2 regions of the Endozoicomonas sp. ALB091 genome follow, and region 1 is predicted to be linked to the other one. Evidence: predicted binding sites of a transcription regulator. Region 1 holds the regulator's gene; the other holds the start of a gene.
The links. Region 1 encodes FNR, which switches genes on or off when oxygen is low (the NO sensors DNR and NnrR bind a similar motif). Its sites were predicted from a motif close to TTGATNTANATCAA; they were not measured.
Positions count from the first base shown of each region.

Region 2: the regulator FNR is predicted to act here: its motif matches at 1,592-1,605, upstream of ACO6UX_RS18320 (DMSO/selenate family reductase complex A subunit).

Region 1 covers NZ_JBLYNQ010000017.1:20,098-28,056, reverse strand. The annotation lists gene ACO6UX_RS24085 (heavy metal translocating P-type ATPase) at 1-1,555, shown strand, start outside; gene ccoS (cbb3-type cytochrome oxidase assembly protein CcoS) at 1,558-1,734, shown strand; gene ACO6UX_RS24075 (sulfite exporter TauE/SafE family protein) at 1,721-2,431, shown strand; gene ACO6UX_RS24070 (hypothetical protein) at 2,482-2,934, opposite strand; gene hemN (oxygen-independent coproporphyrinogen III oxidase) at 3,365-4,759, shown strand; gene fnr (fumarate/nitrate reduction transcriptional regulator Fnr) at 5,273-6,025, shown strand; gene ACO6UX_RS24055 (adenine phosphoribosyltransferase) at 6,105-6,662, shown strand; gene ACO6UX_RS24050 (hypothetical protein) at 6,798-7,337, shown strand; gene ACO6UX_RS24045 (TraR/DksA family transcriptional regulator) at 7,383-7,712, opposite strand.
Region 2 covers NZ_JBLYNQ010000008.1:400,673-408,631, forward strand. The annotation lists gene ptsP (phosphoenolpyruvate--protein phosphotransferase) at 1-1,473, shown strand, start outside; gene ACO6UX_RS18320 (DMSO/selenate family reductase complex A subunit) at 1,704-4,196, shown strand; gene ACO6UX_RS18325 (DMSO/selenate family reductase complex B subunit) at 4,218-4,853, shown strand; gene ACO6UX_RS18330 (dimethyl sulfoxide reductase anchor subunit family protein) at 4,856-5,704, shown strand; gene ACO6UX_RS18335 (hypothetical protein) at 6,177-6,497, shown strand; gene ACO6UX_RS18340 (hypothetical protein) at 6,966-7,352, shown strand; gene ACO6UX_RS18345 (PcfJ domain-containing protein) at 7,660-7,884, opposite strand.

The DNA of each region.
Region 1 (7,959 bases):
GCCCAGCTGCCTGAAAGAAGTCAACGGTCACTATCAGCGCGTCCCGGTGGCCGATCTGCAACCAGACGACAAGGTTAGAATTCTTCCCGGCGATGCCATTCCCGCAGATGGCATTCTGATCAGTGGCTCCACCAGCGTGAATGAAGCCATGTTGACCGGAGAGTACCTGCCCATCGAAAAGCAGCGTGGTGACACACTGCTGTGCAGCAGTATCAATGTGGACCATCCCATTGAGCTTAAGGTAAGCAAAGTAGGCGAAGAGACCCGGGTAGCCGGCATTATCCAGCTGCTGCAACGGGCACAGCAGGATAAGCCCGCCATCGCGAAAATTGCCGATAAGGTGGCCGGCTGGTTTGTTGCCTGTGTGTTGCTGGTGGCCATTTGTGTGTACTGGGGCTGGTCCGGCATTGCGCCACAAGACGCGTTCTGGATTACCCTGTCGGTTCTGGTGGTGACCTGCCCCTGCGCCCTGTCCCTGGCCACCCCTGCCGCCCTGACTGCGGCTACCGGCTATCTGCACCGCCTTGGCCTGCTGGTGACCCGTGGTCATGTTCTGGAAGGCCTGAAAACCATCGACCATGTGATCTTTGATAAAACCGGCACCTTAACCAAAGGGGAACTGTCGTTAAGCCAGGTGGTTTCTCTTGATAACGGCAACAGTTCAAAAGAAGCGTTGCTTCAGCGGGCAGCAGCCCTGGAAGCACACTCTGAACACCCTATCGCCAGAGCCTTTTTCTACACCGTTGAGTCATTGCATGAGCAGGCTCGCGAGGTGAAAAACCATCTTGGCCAGGGGATAGAAGGCACCATTGGCAACCGCCTTTACCGCATCGGACGACCCGACTTTGTCTGTCCATCCGGCAATGTGGCAACGCCAGAACAGGATGGACAGTGGTTGCTGATGTCAGAAAGTACTGACCAGAAACTCTGGCAACCGCTCTGCTGGTTCAGGATTACCGACAGCCTGCGCCCTGAGGCCGCCCACACAATCCAACGGCTGCAACAGATGGGCAAAACCGTAACCCTGCTCAGTGGTGATGCCGAGCCGGTGGTGGCGGCAACCGCTGAATCCCTGGGTATACGGCAATGGAAGTCTGAAAGCAGCCCGGATGACAAGCTGCGCTATATCCAGACGCTGCAGAGTCAGGGCCACAAAGTCTTGATGGTTGGTGATGGCATCAATGATGTTCCCGTTCTGGCGGGGGCGGATATCTCCATGGCCATGGGCAACGCCTCAGACCTGGCGCGCACCAGTGCAGATGCAGTATTGATTTCCGGCAACCTTGAGCGACTGGCCGATGCCTTTAACCTGACCATAAGAACCCGGAAAATTATCCGGCAAAACCTGGCATGGTCCCTTGGCTACAACCTTGCCGCCCTGCCCCTGGCCGCAGCAGGCATGATTGCCCCATGGATGGCCGCTACCGGCATGGCGCTCAGCTCACTGATCGTGGTGGCCAACGCCCTGCGACTGAACCGCCCGGGAAAACTGCCCAAAGCACCGACCGAGTCAGAAGAAGTTTACGCCCACCTTGAACCCAGAGGAGCTGCCTGACCATGGAAAGCCTGATTATTCTGATCCCTCTGGCCCTGATCCTGATCGCTGTAGCGATCAAACTCTTTTTCTGGGCAGTAGACGACGGTCAGTTTGACGACCTTGAAGGGCCAGCCCACAGCATTCTTTTTGATGAGCCTCAACAGATACCAAAAGCTGATTCACATGACCATAAATGAAGTCCCCACCTTACTTTCCGCATTAACCCTGGGCATACTGGGCAGCGCCCACTGTATCGGCATGTGTGGCGGCATTACTTCCGCCCTCAGCCTCTCCCTGGCAGGCAAGTCCCGTGCACAGATCTTCTGGCTGATGCTGACCTATCATCTCGGACGAATTACCAGCTACGCCATCGCTGGTCTCCTTCTGGCCAGCATTGGCTGGTACCTGGGCGGTATCAGCCCGGAAGTAAAGATGGGACTGCGCTATTTTGCGGCCATTATGCTGATCGCCATGGGGCTTTATCTGACCGGTTGGTGGCGTGGTCTGACACATCTGGAAAAGATCGGACATAAGCTCTGGCAACATATCCAGCCCAAGGCCAAAGCACTGCTGCCCATCAAAAACTTTCCCAATGCCCTCGCCATTGGCATGCTCTGGGGGTGGTTACCCTGCGGCCTGGTCTACAGCACCCTGGCCTGGAGCGCCACTCAGGGAAAACCGGTACAGGGTGCGCTGTTAATGGCCTCATTTGGTATAGGCACCATACCCTCAGTGTTCCTGCTTGGTGCGTTCTCAAGACAGCTCAGCGGCATTATCCAAGCCAGTATCACCCGCAACCTGGCGGGGTTGCTGATTATCCTTTTTGGCTTGTGGTCTATGCCCGGCGCACACCAGAGGTGGTTGATGTCCATGCTGCACCATCACCATATGTGATAAAAGGAAAAAAAAAGTTCTGCCTCCTAGGAGGCTCTTAAAGTTTTGAATCAGAAATCAAACCAAAAGACGAGGCGCTCCGCTTTTTGCTTCTGCAACTCAGCCAACTCCAAAAAATACTTTTCCCCCAACGATTCCCTGATCGTAAGCTTGACAAACTCTTCGGGAACATCAACGCCCCTTTCTCTTAAAGGCTTGTTGTAGTCGTAAGAAACCAATTCATCAACAGACAGCCAGGAGTGGCCAGATCCACCCGTTCCCCATTCATCAGACTTGGCCTTGATGGAAAGACTGACATCTCCGGGCAGCCCCCGAGCCTCCTCAATAATGGGATACGGAGTAACATGCCAGGAGCCCCAGTCATAATCGCTTCTGACAAAACCCTCGGAAAAAAATGAAAAGACATGACGATTGCGATCTGAAAAAGGTTCGTAACCCGGGATTTCTTCCCATTGCCCGACACTATTTCTGAATTCAGCATACATATGTATGTCTGCACCCATAATTACTCCTCCTGTCTGATCAGTGACCAGGACATATTTGTGAATTTTTATGATCTAGCAGCAAAAATAGCACATTCAATGAACCCACCAATCACTATCAATCAGACCCTTTTCAGCACAACCCTGCCAGCCAAAGCATTATTTGCTCGATTAATAACCAGATGGCAGATACAATAGCCAACCTCAACAACTTCACGCCACGTTGGACACAATCCTCATCACATGCCCTAAAGACGAACCACTAAGGCATGCCAGTTCGGTTCATACCTATTGACACCGATCAAAGAACAACCTTGAAAATCTTTCTAAACTAGCCAAAAACATCATGACGTAATACCGACTGTTTTTGCCTTACCCTTTCCGGCACAAAAAGACCGACCAGAAGGCGAACACACTGACTAATAAGACATGAAGATTACCGAGAGCAATAATGAATACCGCACCAGTTTGGGATAAAGACCTGATTCACCGATACAACCACTCAGGCCCGCGTTATACCTCCTATCCCACGGCGGTGCAGTTTGATGGCAGCTTTGATATTGAGAAATATCATCACAATGCCCACTCCAGTGCCAGGGCCATCAATCCCCTGTCACTCTACTTTCATATCCCGTTCTGCTCCCATGTCTGTTATTACTGCGCCTGTAATAAAATTGTCACCAAACACCGTGGGCGCGCCAATAGTTATCTGGAATACCTGTTTCGTGAAATAGAGATGCAGGCAGCACTCTACAGTCAGGAACAGCGGGTCGAGCAACTGCACTTTGGCGGCGGCACACCGACCTTTCTGAGCAGAGATCAGATGAGGGATCTGATGGGCCATATCCGTCAGCACTTCCAACTGACCCAAAGCGATACCGCAGACTACTCCATTGAACTGGATCCCAGGGAAGTAGACTGGCCCATGATGGGCACCCTGAGGGACCTTGGCTTCAACCGAATCAGCATGGGCGTTCAGGACCTGAACCCCAAAGTTCAGCAAGCCGTTAACCGGGTTCAACCTGAAAGCATGATTCAATCCATTCTTGATGCTTCCAGGGTCATGGCATTCCGCTCGGTACACATGGACCTGATTTACGGCCTGCCTTTCCAGACCACCAACAGTTTTATGGAAACCATCGATCGTGTGGCTGATATGGCCCCGGACAGGCTATCCCTGTTTAACTACGCCCACCTGCCCCACCGCTTCAAACCACAGCGCCGAATTAATGAGCAGGATCTGCCTGCGCCGGAAGTGAAGCTGGACATTCTGCATCAGGCCACGGAAAAACTGCTGGATCAGGGCTACATCTACATCGGTATGGATCACTTTGCCCTGCCAGACGATGAACTGGCCATTGCCCGGGAAGAAGGCACGCTGCACCGGAATTTCCAGGGTTATACCACCCATGGTCATTGCGACCTGATCGGCATGGGCGTGTCTGCCATCAGCCAGGTAGGCGACACTTATATCCAGAACAGCACCGATGAAGCCCGGTACTGTGCAATGATCAATGAACAGCAGTTGCCAGTGGTTCGCGGCCTGAAGATGACCGCTGATGACAAAGTCCGCCAGGCAGTGATTACCCAGCTGATCTGCCACTTCAAACTGAACTTCAGCGATATTGAACAGCGGTTTGATATTCAATTCAGGGATTACTTCCGGGATGAGCTGGCAAGGCTGGAGCCGATGAGGGCAGACGGCCTGATCAGTCTCAATAGCGATGGCTTGCTGGAAGTACTGCCAAAGGGAACACTGCTGATCCGTAACATCTGTATGCAGTTCGACCACTATCTCCATCAACCGGAGATGAAAGAGAAGACGCTCTTCTCAAAGGTTATCTGAGTAACACTCCGGAGCAATCACCAGGCTCCGGAGCCCCTCTCCCGCCAGTACCGACAACGACTGATCATCCCGCACAGAACCGAAACCTCTCTGCAGCTCACCGGTTTATCAGAAAAAAACTGAAACTGACGACGACTTGCCACCACTATCACATTGATTTACTTGAAACATAAGTGCAAAATCTGCCATGTCCGTTAAATACCACGAACGAAAATTTAATCCTGTGACATAAGACAATGTCAGATTGATTTTCAGGGATAAAGACACACAACCACCAGGAGCCATGACCATACCATGATCAGGGTCAGCCCTGAGCTTGATAGATGACACGGCAGATGAGAGCTCACCGGAACCACCGCAGTTTATGACGCATTGCTGAAGCAGCACCAAACCCCTACCCTGGGTCTGCCCGGTTGCGTACATACCTGATTTACACTCCGGTAACACTTTTCATACACTTGGTTTTCCATAAACAGTGTCGAATTTCGCCAAATACGACTTTGAGGCCTCTCAATGACGTCAAAGCCCAACGTCCGACAGCCGAGCCATGTGGCCTGCAGAGACTGCAGCCTCAGCTCACTGTGCCTGCCACTGGCACTGAGCATTAAGGATATCGATCAGCTGGATCACATTATCAAGCGTGGGCGTCCTTTGAAAAAAGGCGAACACCTGTTTCTGGAAGGTGACCCCTTTACCAGTGTCTTTGCTGTTCGCTCAGGGGCTCTCAAAACCTACACAGCGACCAATGAAGGTGAGGAACAAATCACCGGATTTTACCTGCCCAGCGAAATTCTTGGCCTGAGCGGTATGGATACGGATACCTATCCGGTGTCGGCCCAGGCGATGGAAACCACCATGATCTGCGAGATTCCTTTTGAGCAACTGGAAACCCTTTCCGATCAATTCCCGGAATTGCGCCGACATCTGATGCGCCTGATGAGCAAGCGTATCCGTGAAGACCAGCAAATGATGATGCTGCTGTCCAAGAAAAACGCCGATGAACGTATTGCCACCTTCCTGATTAACCTGGCCAGCCGTTTTCGTCGCCGGGGTTTTTCTTCCCAGTCGTTCCGTCTGTCCATGTCGAGAAATGAGATGGGGAACTACCTGGGTCTGGCGGTAGAAACGGTTAGTCGTGTATTTACCCGATTCCAGAAAAACGGCCTGATCTCCGCCGTGGGCAAGGAAATCGAAATTCGCAACTCGGTTGAACTCTGTGCCCTGGCCGGGGGAAAAACACTGGAACCGATTGCTACCAACGCCTGACTTTATCCTCTAAAGAAGCTACCCTTTGAGGTGGCTTCTTCCTTTTTATCCATTGACTGACAGCGGCATGCTCCCTCCCATGCATACAAACGAATGTTCATCCGTTCAGGAATATCTGCGAACGCAAATCAGAACCATCGCGGACTGGCCCCATGAAGGCATCCTGTTTCGGGATATCACCACACTGTTTGAAAACCCGGAAGCCTGGCGTAAGGCCGTGGATGTCATGGTTCAGCGTTATGAGAACCAGACTTTTGATCGCATTGGCGCGCTTGATGCCCGCGGTTTCCTGCTTGGCTCGACACTGTCCTATATCATGAACAAGCCGCTGGCACTGTTTCGCAAGAAAGGCAAACTGCCAGGCAAAACCCTCAGTGTCGAGTATGACCTTGAATATGGCAAAGCCGTACTGGAAATGCATGAAGACACCATTAAGGCCGGTGAAAAAATTCTGTTAGTGGATGACCTTATCGCCACCGGAGGCACACTGCTGGCTGGGGATCAGTTGATTCGACAAGCAGGAGCCAGCACACTGGAAGCTGCAGCTATCATCAATCTGCCAGACCTCAAGGGCGCTGACAGACTCAATGCGGCGGGCATTCCAACCTATGCCCTGTGCAATTTTGCCGGTGAGTAAAACCACCCTCAGTTCAGAATTTCAGGGATGATACGATATGTCTCTTAGATCCAGGGTTAATGTCTGGATCTGAGAGCCCCTCCCGCAGTTACAGGACGCACAGACCGGGATCTACCCGGGAAAAGGACTTTGCAAATGGGAATATGCGCCAAGGAACTAAGGCACTATGTTGTTCGCCCCGCACTCAAGCATCTGGGTATGTGGAGCCCTACTGCTGAGAACCTGCTGCTTGGTACCGCAGCCAGAGAGTCCGGGCTTGGTTTTCATCTGAAACAGGCCAATCACCAGGCACTCGGTATCTATCAGATTTCTCCTCGCATGCACCGCAATATCTGGGACCTGTTTCTGGCACCAAACGCTGACTTATCCAGCAAAGTTCGGGGACTGGCCAGCCAGCGGGAGTTTCTTTCCCACCCCCATCATGAACTGGCGACCAACCTGGTTTACGCCACCGCCATTGCCTGGCTTATCTATCACCGCTGCGGTATTCAGATCGAAGATATTGATAAAGAAGACATCACTGCCATGGCCAGATTATGGCAAAAGCACTTCCACAGCAGAAACCCCGGAACACTCCAGAGCTTCTGCGAAAGCTATCAAAAGATGATTATTGAATCAGGCTGCTCCACAGAGGAGTCAACGTACTTTAACCAGGCTGCAGCCAAACCGGCATAACAGGATTCAGCCTGCCTGCTCCCTTATCGCCTTGATGATGCTCCCCTACAACCCCTTGGCCTCAGCACATTGAACACAAAGGTCAGCATAAGGCATAACCTCAAGGCGCTGAACCGGAATTTCCTTACCGCAGGACAGGCAGAAACCGTAATCGCCCTCATTTATACGATCAAGGGCGCGGTTAATTTTACCCAGTTCAATCACCGCCTCGTTACCCAGTGCATCAATAACCTCATCATTCTCCCGTTCCTGCGCCTGCTCAGACCAGTCTGCACTGTTTTTTCGGGAAGCATCCTTTTTAATTTTACCCAGACGCGTATTCAGCTCATCCCTGCGAGCCATCAACCATTTCTGCCACTTATCATGATCTGTCATTTTGCTACCCCTGCACAAAAATACTGTAGAATCCTGCTGTTTATTCTATAAAGAATGGTTGTGTCAAAAGGTCACTCTTTACCATAAAACAACGCCGAAGAACCTTATCCCCACTCACAAAAACGGATAAGGTAATTACCAACCTGCGGCGTACTGATTCTTTCCAAAATCATGAATTCAAATAGTAGATCATTGATACCGTAAACGTAATATTCAGTTTCAATCCGGAAAAACATTTTCCCACCTG
Region 2 (7,959 bases), on a different contig from region 1:
CATGCAGAAGTATTTGTTGCCCATCAGCAGTTACTGGACGACCCGGCGATCAGTGATCGTGCCCGTGAACTGATTGAAGCAGGCAAGAGCGCCATGTGGGCATGGCACCGAAGTTTTCTGGCCGAAGCGGATGAAATGCGCAAGCTGGATAACCCGCTGCTGGCGGCCCGGGCCATCGATGTAGAAGACGTTGGTCTTAGGGTTCTGCGCTACCTGATGGGCGTTGAAGGTGGCACCGATCAGCTGCCGGAAAACACCATCCTCTGTCTGGAAGACATTACGCCTTCGGAAGTGGTGACTCTCGATCGCCAGCGCGTGATTGGTATCGTGACCCTGCACGGCGGCGCGACTTCCCATGCGGCGATTCTGGCCGGTTCCCTGGGTATTCCTTACCTGGTCAACGTACCGGGCAGTGTTCGTCAGTATGAGAACGGTACCGATGTTATCCTGAACACCAACAAGGGGTACATGCTGGTTAATCCTACTCAGGAAGAGATCGACAGAACCGTTGCCCGCCAGGAACGTGCGGCGGCGGAACATGCTGCGGCGCTGCAAGTGGCGGACCAGCCTGCGGTGACTCTGGATGGCCATCATGTTGAGATCGCTGCCAATATCGCCAACCAGGACGATGCGGAAAAAGCGGTCAAAATGGGTGCTGAAGCGGTAGGTCTGCTGCGTTCCGAGTTCCTCTATATGGAACGTGCAACCGAACCCACCATGGATGAGCAGATAAAAGCCTACGAAGGTATTCTGGACGCTATGGGTAAAGACCGTCCGGTCATTATCCGTACTCTGGACGTCGGTGGTGACAAGCCTCTGGCTTATCTGCCCCTGCCAAGAGAGGAGAACCCGTTCCTGGGTGAACGTGGCGTGCGTATCGGTATTAACCGTCCGACCATGCTGCGCAAGCAGGTTCGTGCGATCCTGAAGGCGGCTCATGCCGGTCATGCCCGTATCATGTTCCCGATGATCAGCTCCCTGGATGAATTCCGTGCCGTGAAAAAACTGGTGCTGGAAGAGCAGGAAACGACAGGCGTCACCGTTGAAGTGGGTATTATGATTGAGGTGCCGTCCGCTGCGCTGCTGGCCGATCATTTTGCTAAAGAAGTGGACTTCTTCTCCATCGGTACCAATGACCTGACCCAGTACACCCTGGCTGTTGACCGTGGTCATCCAAAACTGGCGGCACGGGTCGATGGTCTTCACCCGGCAGTATTGCGCCTGATCGATATGACGGTGAAAGCAGCCAACAAAGAAGGCAAGTGGACGGGTATCTGTGGCAGCCTGGCCAGTGACCCGAATGCGGTGCCTATCCTGGTCGGCCTGGGCGTTCAGGAACTGTCCATCAGTGTCCCGGCAATCCCGGTGGTTAAGGCCCGTGTTCGCAGTCTGAACTATAAGCACTGCCAGAGCCTGGCCCGTGAAGCGCTGACTCTGGATTCAGTAGAAGACGTAAGAAGTTTGACTGCCTGATCGCAGACGATCGTCTTTCTGAAAGCCCCCTGGTTTTGGCCATGGGGCTTTTTTATTGCTGTCTGAAATATGTAGTTTTCCTGAGTTAGTACGTAGTTGTACTTTAAATCACATGGTCTTGATTCAGGTCATCTGCCGGTTAATTACTGTCCAATTATAATGCCCACCATTTGGTTGGCGGCACTTTTTGTTCACACCTTTATGTCTGCAGGGAAAGCAGAATCTGATAATTGTCTGAGCAATCTGTGATCACGACCAGTATTTATGATGGGGTGGCGATATCAATGAAAGAAATTGTGGATAAAGTGCTTGCTTCCACGGTGAAGCGAAGAACGTTTATGAAGTGGGGAACCGCTGCGGGCGGTGCGGCAGTCGTTGCTGCGCGCACACTACCTGTGAAAGCTTCTGCGACAGAGGCCAAACCTGCGGTTGAAGAGATCAAGTCAGTGTGGTCTGCCTGTACGGTCAACTGCGGCTCCCGCTGTGCACTGCGTCATCAGGTAAAAGACGGTGTGATCATCCATACCGAAACCGATAACACCGGTGACGATATCTATGGTGACCACCAGGTTCGGGCCTGTCTCCGTGGTCGTTCCTTCCGCAAGCGCGTCTACAACCCTGACCGTCTGAAATACCCAATGAAGCGTGTCGGTAAGCGTGGTGAAGGTCGATTTGAGCGCATCAGCTGGGATGAAGCGTTTGACACCATCGCTGATAACCTGAAGCGCATCAAAAAAGAGTATGGCAATGAAGCCATCTATCTCAACTATTGTACTGGTACGCTGGGAGGCACGGTTTCCAAATCCTGGCCACCAGCCGCCACACCGATCGCCCGTCTGATGAACTGCTGGGGCGGTTATCTTAACCACTATGGTGATTACAGTACGGCCCAGATTGCCGTGAGTTTACCGTATTTGTACGGCGGCAGCTGGGTAGATAATAACTGTACGTCAGATGTTGTGAATACCAGGCTGGTGGTCAATTTTGGCAACAACCCGGCGGAAACCCGGATGAGTGGCGGCGGTATTGTTTATCATCTGACCGAAGCCCGGCAACGCAGTAATGCACGTATGATCACCTTTGATCCGCGCATGACCGATACGGTCCTGGGTGCCAATGATGAGTGGGTTCCTCTGCGACCGGGTACCGATGCCGCAATGGTAGCCGGTATGGCGTGGGTGATGATTAGCGAAAACCTGGTGGATAATGAATTCCTGGGCAAGTACACCATCGGCTACGATGAAAACTCACTGCCTGCCAGCGCACCGAAAGGCGCTTCCTGGAAATCCTATATTCTGGGCAAAGGCGATGATGGTGTTGAAAAGACCCCGCAATGGGCGGCAAAAATAACCGGTGTCCCGGCAGACACCATCATCCGTCTGGCCCGTGAAATTGCCATGACCAAACCCTGCAATATTATGCAGGGCTGGGGACTTCAACGCACCGCCAATGGTGAGCAGGCCAGTCGGGCTATCTGTATGCTGGCGGTAATGACCGGTAATGTGGGTATTCCCGGTGGTGGTACTGGTGCCCGTGAAAGCAGCTACTCCATGCCCTTTGCGGTCTTTCCGACACTGACCAACCCGGTATCAACGTCCATTCCCATGTTCCTCTGGACGGATGCCATTTACCGTCATGATGAAATGACCGCGTTGACTGCGGGTATTCGTGGTGCAGAAAAGTTGACTCAGCCCATCAAATTTATCTGGAACTATGCCGGTAACTGCATCATCAACCAGCATGCGGACACCAATCGCACCCATGACATTCTCCAGGATGACAGCCAGTGTGAAATGATTGTGGTGATCGACAACCACATGACGCCCAGTGCACGCTATGCGGATATTCTGCTGCCCGATTTGACCGCGGCTGAACAACCGGATTTCGCCCCTAACGGGTACTGCGGAAATATGGGTTACACCATTTTCTGTGATACTGCGGTTGAGCCGTTGTATGAATGCCGTTCTGTCTATGACATGTGTACCGGAATTGCCAAACGTCTTGGGGTAGAAGCACAGTTCACCGAAGGTCGGGACCAGGAAGCCTGGCTGCGTCATATTTATGCAGAATCCCGGAAAATGAACCCGACACTGGTGGATTTGGACTTTGAGACTTTCCGTGAGCAGGGCATTGTCAAGCAGAAGAATCCCGGTGAACCTCATGTTCAATTCCGTGAGTTCCGGGAAAACCCCGAAAAGCATCCACTGGATACACCCTCCGGTAAAATTGAGATTTATTCAGAACGCCTGGCGAATATTGCCTCCAGCTGGACGCTGGGGGACAGCGATATTATTCGGGCACTGCCTGAATACGTTTCTTCCTGGGAAGGGCATGAGGCAGACCACGCGCAGCAGTACCCGCTGCAGATGTTTGGTTTCCACTTTAAAGCCCGTACTCACTCCACTTATGGCAACGTCGATGTGCTGCGGGAAACCAACCGGCAGGAAGTGTGGATCAACCCAGTTGATGCTCACAAGCGCAAGATAAAAGACGGTGACATGCTGAAGGTCTGGAATGACCGTGGCGAGATCCGTGTTGCTGCGAAAGTGACTGAGCGCATTATGCCCGGCGTGGTCGCCATGGGGCAGGGCAGCTGGTACGCACCAGACCGCAGTGGCGTGGACCGGGGCGCGTGTATGAATACGCTGACCACCCAGCGCCCATCGCCACTGGCCAAGGGCAATCCCCAGCACAGCAACCTGGTTAACATTGCCAGGGCATAACAGGACAGGAATTAAAGTTCGATGAAACAACCCTCAATAAAACAACTGGGATTTTACGTCGACACGGCCAAGTGTACGGGCTGCAAAACCTGTCAACTGTCGTGCAAAGATGAGAATGACCTGAAAGTTGGCGTGAACTGGCGCCGGGTTTATGAATACGGCGGTGGTAGCTGGCTTCAGAACGAAGACGGCACCTATGCCCAGGACGTGTTTGCCTACTACACCTCCATCAGCTGTAACCACTGTGCCAAGCCAGCCTGTACCAAGGCTTGCCCAACCGGTGCCATGCATAAGCGTGACCAGGACGGCCTGGTGGTGGTTAACGCCGACGTCTGTGTTGGCTGCCGTTACTGTGAAATGGCCTGCCCCTACGGCGCACCGCAGTTTGATGCCGAGAAGAAAGTCATGACCAAGTGTGATGGCTGTTTCGACCGGGTTGAGCAGGGCAAGCAGCCGATCTGTATCGAATCCTGCCCGCTGCGTGCCCTGGATTTTGGTCCGATCGAAGAACTGCGTGCCAAATACGGCACGGAAGCGGATATCGCGCCACTGCCGGACTCTTCTCTGACTGAGCCATCGCTGGTAATAAAGGCGAGCCGTCATGCCAAACCTTCCGGCGACAAGACCGGACGCATTATGAACACTCGGGAGGTATAACCATGCATGAGTTGTCACTGGTATTTTTTACGGTGCTGGCACAGGGCACCGTTGGCCTGTTCCTGGTACTGGCCAGCCTGCTGATGGCGAACAGTGATACTAAGCGTCAGCAGTTGTTGAATAAACTGCTGATGGTGGTTCTGGTGCTGCTGGGTATCTCCGGCGCTGCCGCCATGACTCACCTGGGGCAGCCATTGCGTGCCATAAACGTGATCTTTGGTCTGGAGCACCTGTCGGCACTGAGTGTTGAGATCATCACTACTGCGCTGTTTGGTGGTGCTGTTTTCACTTATGTGGCCATGGTGCACTTCGGTATTCTGGCCAAGTTGCAGAAGCTGGTTCTGGCGGGAGCCATGGTATTGGGCGTGCTGTTACTGCTGGCCATTGCCAATGTGTACACCCTGGCCACAGTGCCTGCCTGGAACAGCGGCTGGACCATCTTCCAGTTTGTTATGACCGCTTTTGTGGTGGGTATCCCGGCAGCGGCGCTGATGCTGAGAAGTCAGTCGGCCTCTTTGGGTGCTTTCCAGAAAAACGCTGATCGTGCGCTGGCCACCCTGGGCTTTATCGCGTTGGGTCTGGTGCTGGTGGGTTACCCGCTGTACCTGTTCTGGCTGGGTCAGGTTGACCTGCCTGCTAACCCGCTGGGTCTGTTTGACTACCACGGTCGTCTGATGCTGGCCCGTCTCGGTCTGTTGTTTGCCGGTCTGGGCGTTTGGGTGATGGCTGCCACGCGTGGTAATAACTCAGCGGCAGGTCTGGCAGGGTTGAGTACCGTCCTGGTGCTCACGGCGGAACTGTGTGGTCGTATCTTCTTCTATGACCTGCATATGTTTGCCAGTGGCATGTAAATAAGTACAAAGTTCCTCCTTCATAAATGAAAGGAGGAACTATTCAAAAACTCCGGACGCGTGAACGCACAATAACTATTCCCAGCTTCGCCTGATCAGGCCGTGGTTATAGCTACCCAGAATAGTCAGGAAGAAGACGCCCATATTTCACTGGAAGAAACAGGGGCTATTTTTGGAACTAACGTAATAAAAAGAACAAAAATCACAAGGCTTTTGGAATATTTACTTTTTCGTCTTTTCTTGGTGTTTTGGTTAATTTAGTACTTTTGTATTATTTTTGTGGAGCAGGGTAGACAATTAATTTACACCTTAAAAACAGTTGTTGAAACTTTTTAGTAAAAATGAAGTCTATTAAAGTGAAATATTCCGATAAACTTTGATAGAAGTAATTTTTATGGATGTATCATGCTCAACTGCTAGTAGAAGTTTTTTCTGTCCCCTTGACACTAAAGTACTATATGTATCTTCTTGCATGGCAGGTGCAACGGAAGGTTATATTCTTGGTGGGTTTTGTACCTGCGCTAAGGTGTCAAAAACTTTCGCTTATTTTTGTCTCGGCGCTTCTGTGGGCGCGGCAGCAGGAGGTGCTGCAGGTCTTGCTTTAGTGGGTGGAGGCGTTACAGGTTGGCAATTATTAAAGCGTAAAACCACTCCCCTACCTTCCATTGACCCCAAGGTGATCACACAACAGCCCGGTTCGCCCTTGATTATCTCTCATGCTCCTGAAGTAACTGTCGTATCGACAAAAATTCAAGGTGAAGTTGGATCAACCAATAACGAAACCGTGTTTTGACCCCCACCGCCGGGAATTCCAGCACCATGGACCATGATCTCTGAGTTTCATGGGGTATGGCGGTGGTGACCCGAGTCGGCTGTTATCCCCTGCGGGTGCACATGGGAACCGACCTTCGTGAAGTGTTGTTCAGGGTTTACGACAATCTCATTTACCCAAAGGCAGGTAAGCAATGGCGGGATTAAACGACAGATAATTAGCATGAATTATCCGCGGCAATTCTGCTCTTCTAATTCCCCGAACTTACGTTGCTCTTAATCCGACAGCCTCCAAGCCACACGAGTGAATCTGATGACATACTGGCAGCCTCTTCGTGGTATTGCGATGCTTGTAGTACTATCGTACATTAATTACGGTTACAGCGTAGGGAATTAATTTACAGATTAAGATAATTTGCAGAAACTTTTTAGAAAAAATGAAGTCTAAACAGTGAAACATCCTGATAAATTTCTAAAAAGGTAAAAAAATATGAACTCTTTAGGCCAATGTGCTGCTTTTAAGGATTCCTTATGCCACCCAGACACTCACGATGCATACAAGTTTGGTGCTTGTGCAGGTGGAGTGTTAGGTTATGTTGGTGGTCTGGTTACAACGAAAAAAGCTCTCGGCGTTGCTGTTTTCAGCAGTTTGGGATGCGGGGCAGTAGGAGTTATTTCAGGCCTTTCATATGCGGCTACATACGTGGCCTGTGTCAACTTAGTTTCTGATTGTACTTTTTGTCCACCTCCCATAGACTCCAGAGTGATCACAAAACAGCCCGAGATGTCCTCGATTATCACTCAGGCTCCTATACTAACTGTCGAATGGACAGAAACTCCGGATGAAAAGGAACCAGTTAATAAAATAGTCATGTAATGCCCCCCGGCAATTGCCTGCACCATGCACACCCGAACTAACCACCATGATCTCTGAGTTTTACAGAGTATGGCGGTGACGGACTCAAGTCGGCTTTTATGCCCTGTGGGTGCGCATGGGAACAGACCTTCGGAGAGTGTTGTTCAGGAATTTACGACAATCTCACTATCAGGAGGTGTTTCATCAGGTAATTGTCCAGGTAGAAAATGTTTTGGAACCTGCCGTCAATAATGCCAATGGCACCTTCAGGCCAGGCTCCCAGGACGCTCTATCATTCAGCACTCGCCTTAACCAAGACATGACAATGTCATAAAGCACCCTTTTCAGACGTATGATTTCTGACACCCTTGATCTGATCATGGCCGGTAATGACACCATTTCTGATGTTGACACCAATGGTCAGGGGCTGTGGAGAATGCATGTGGTAGACAAAATATTGTCCCTCTTGCACCCGGCGGGTATAGCTGGCCACGCAGTGTTTCATTTGTTTTCCCTCATTCGCCAGATCTTCGGGTGTTAATATCGGTATGATATCAACGGTTCCGGGATCGGGTTTGAACGAAGTAAGTCAGCCATTTCCAGTCTTTTTAACTTTTCACACCAATAG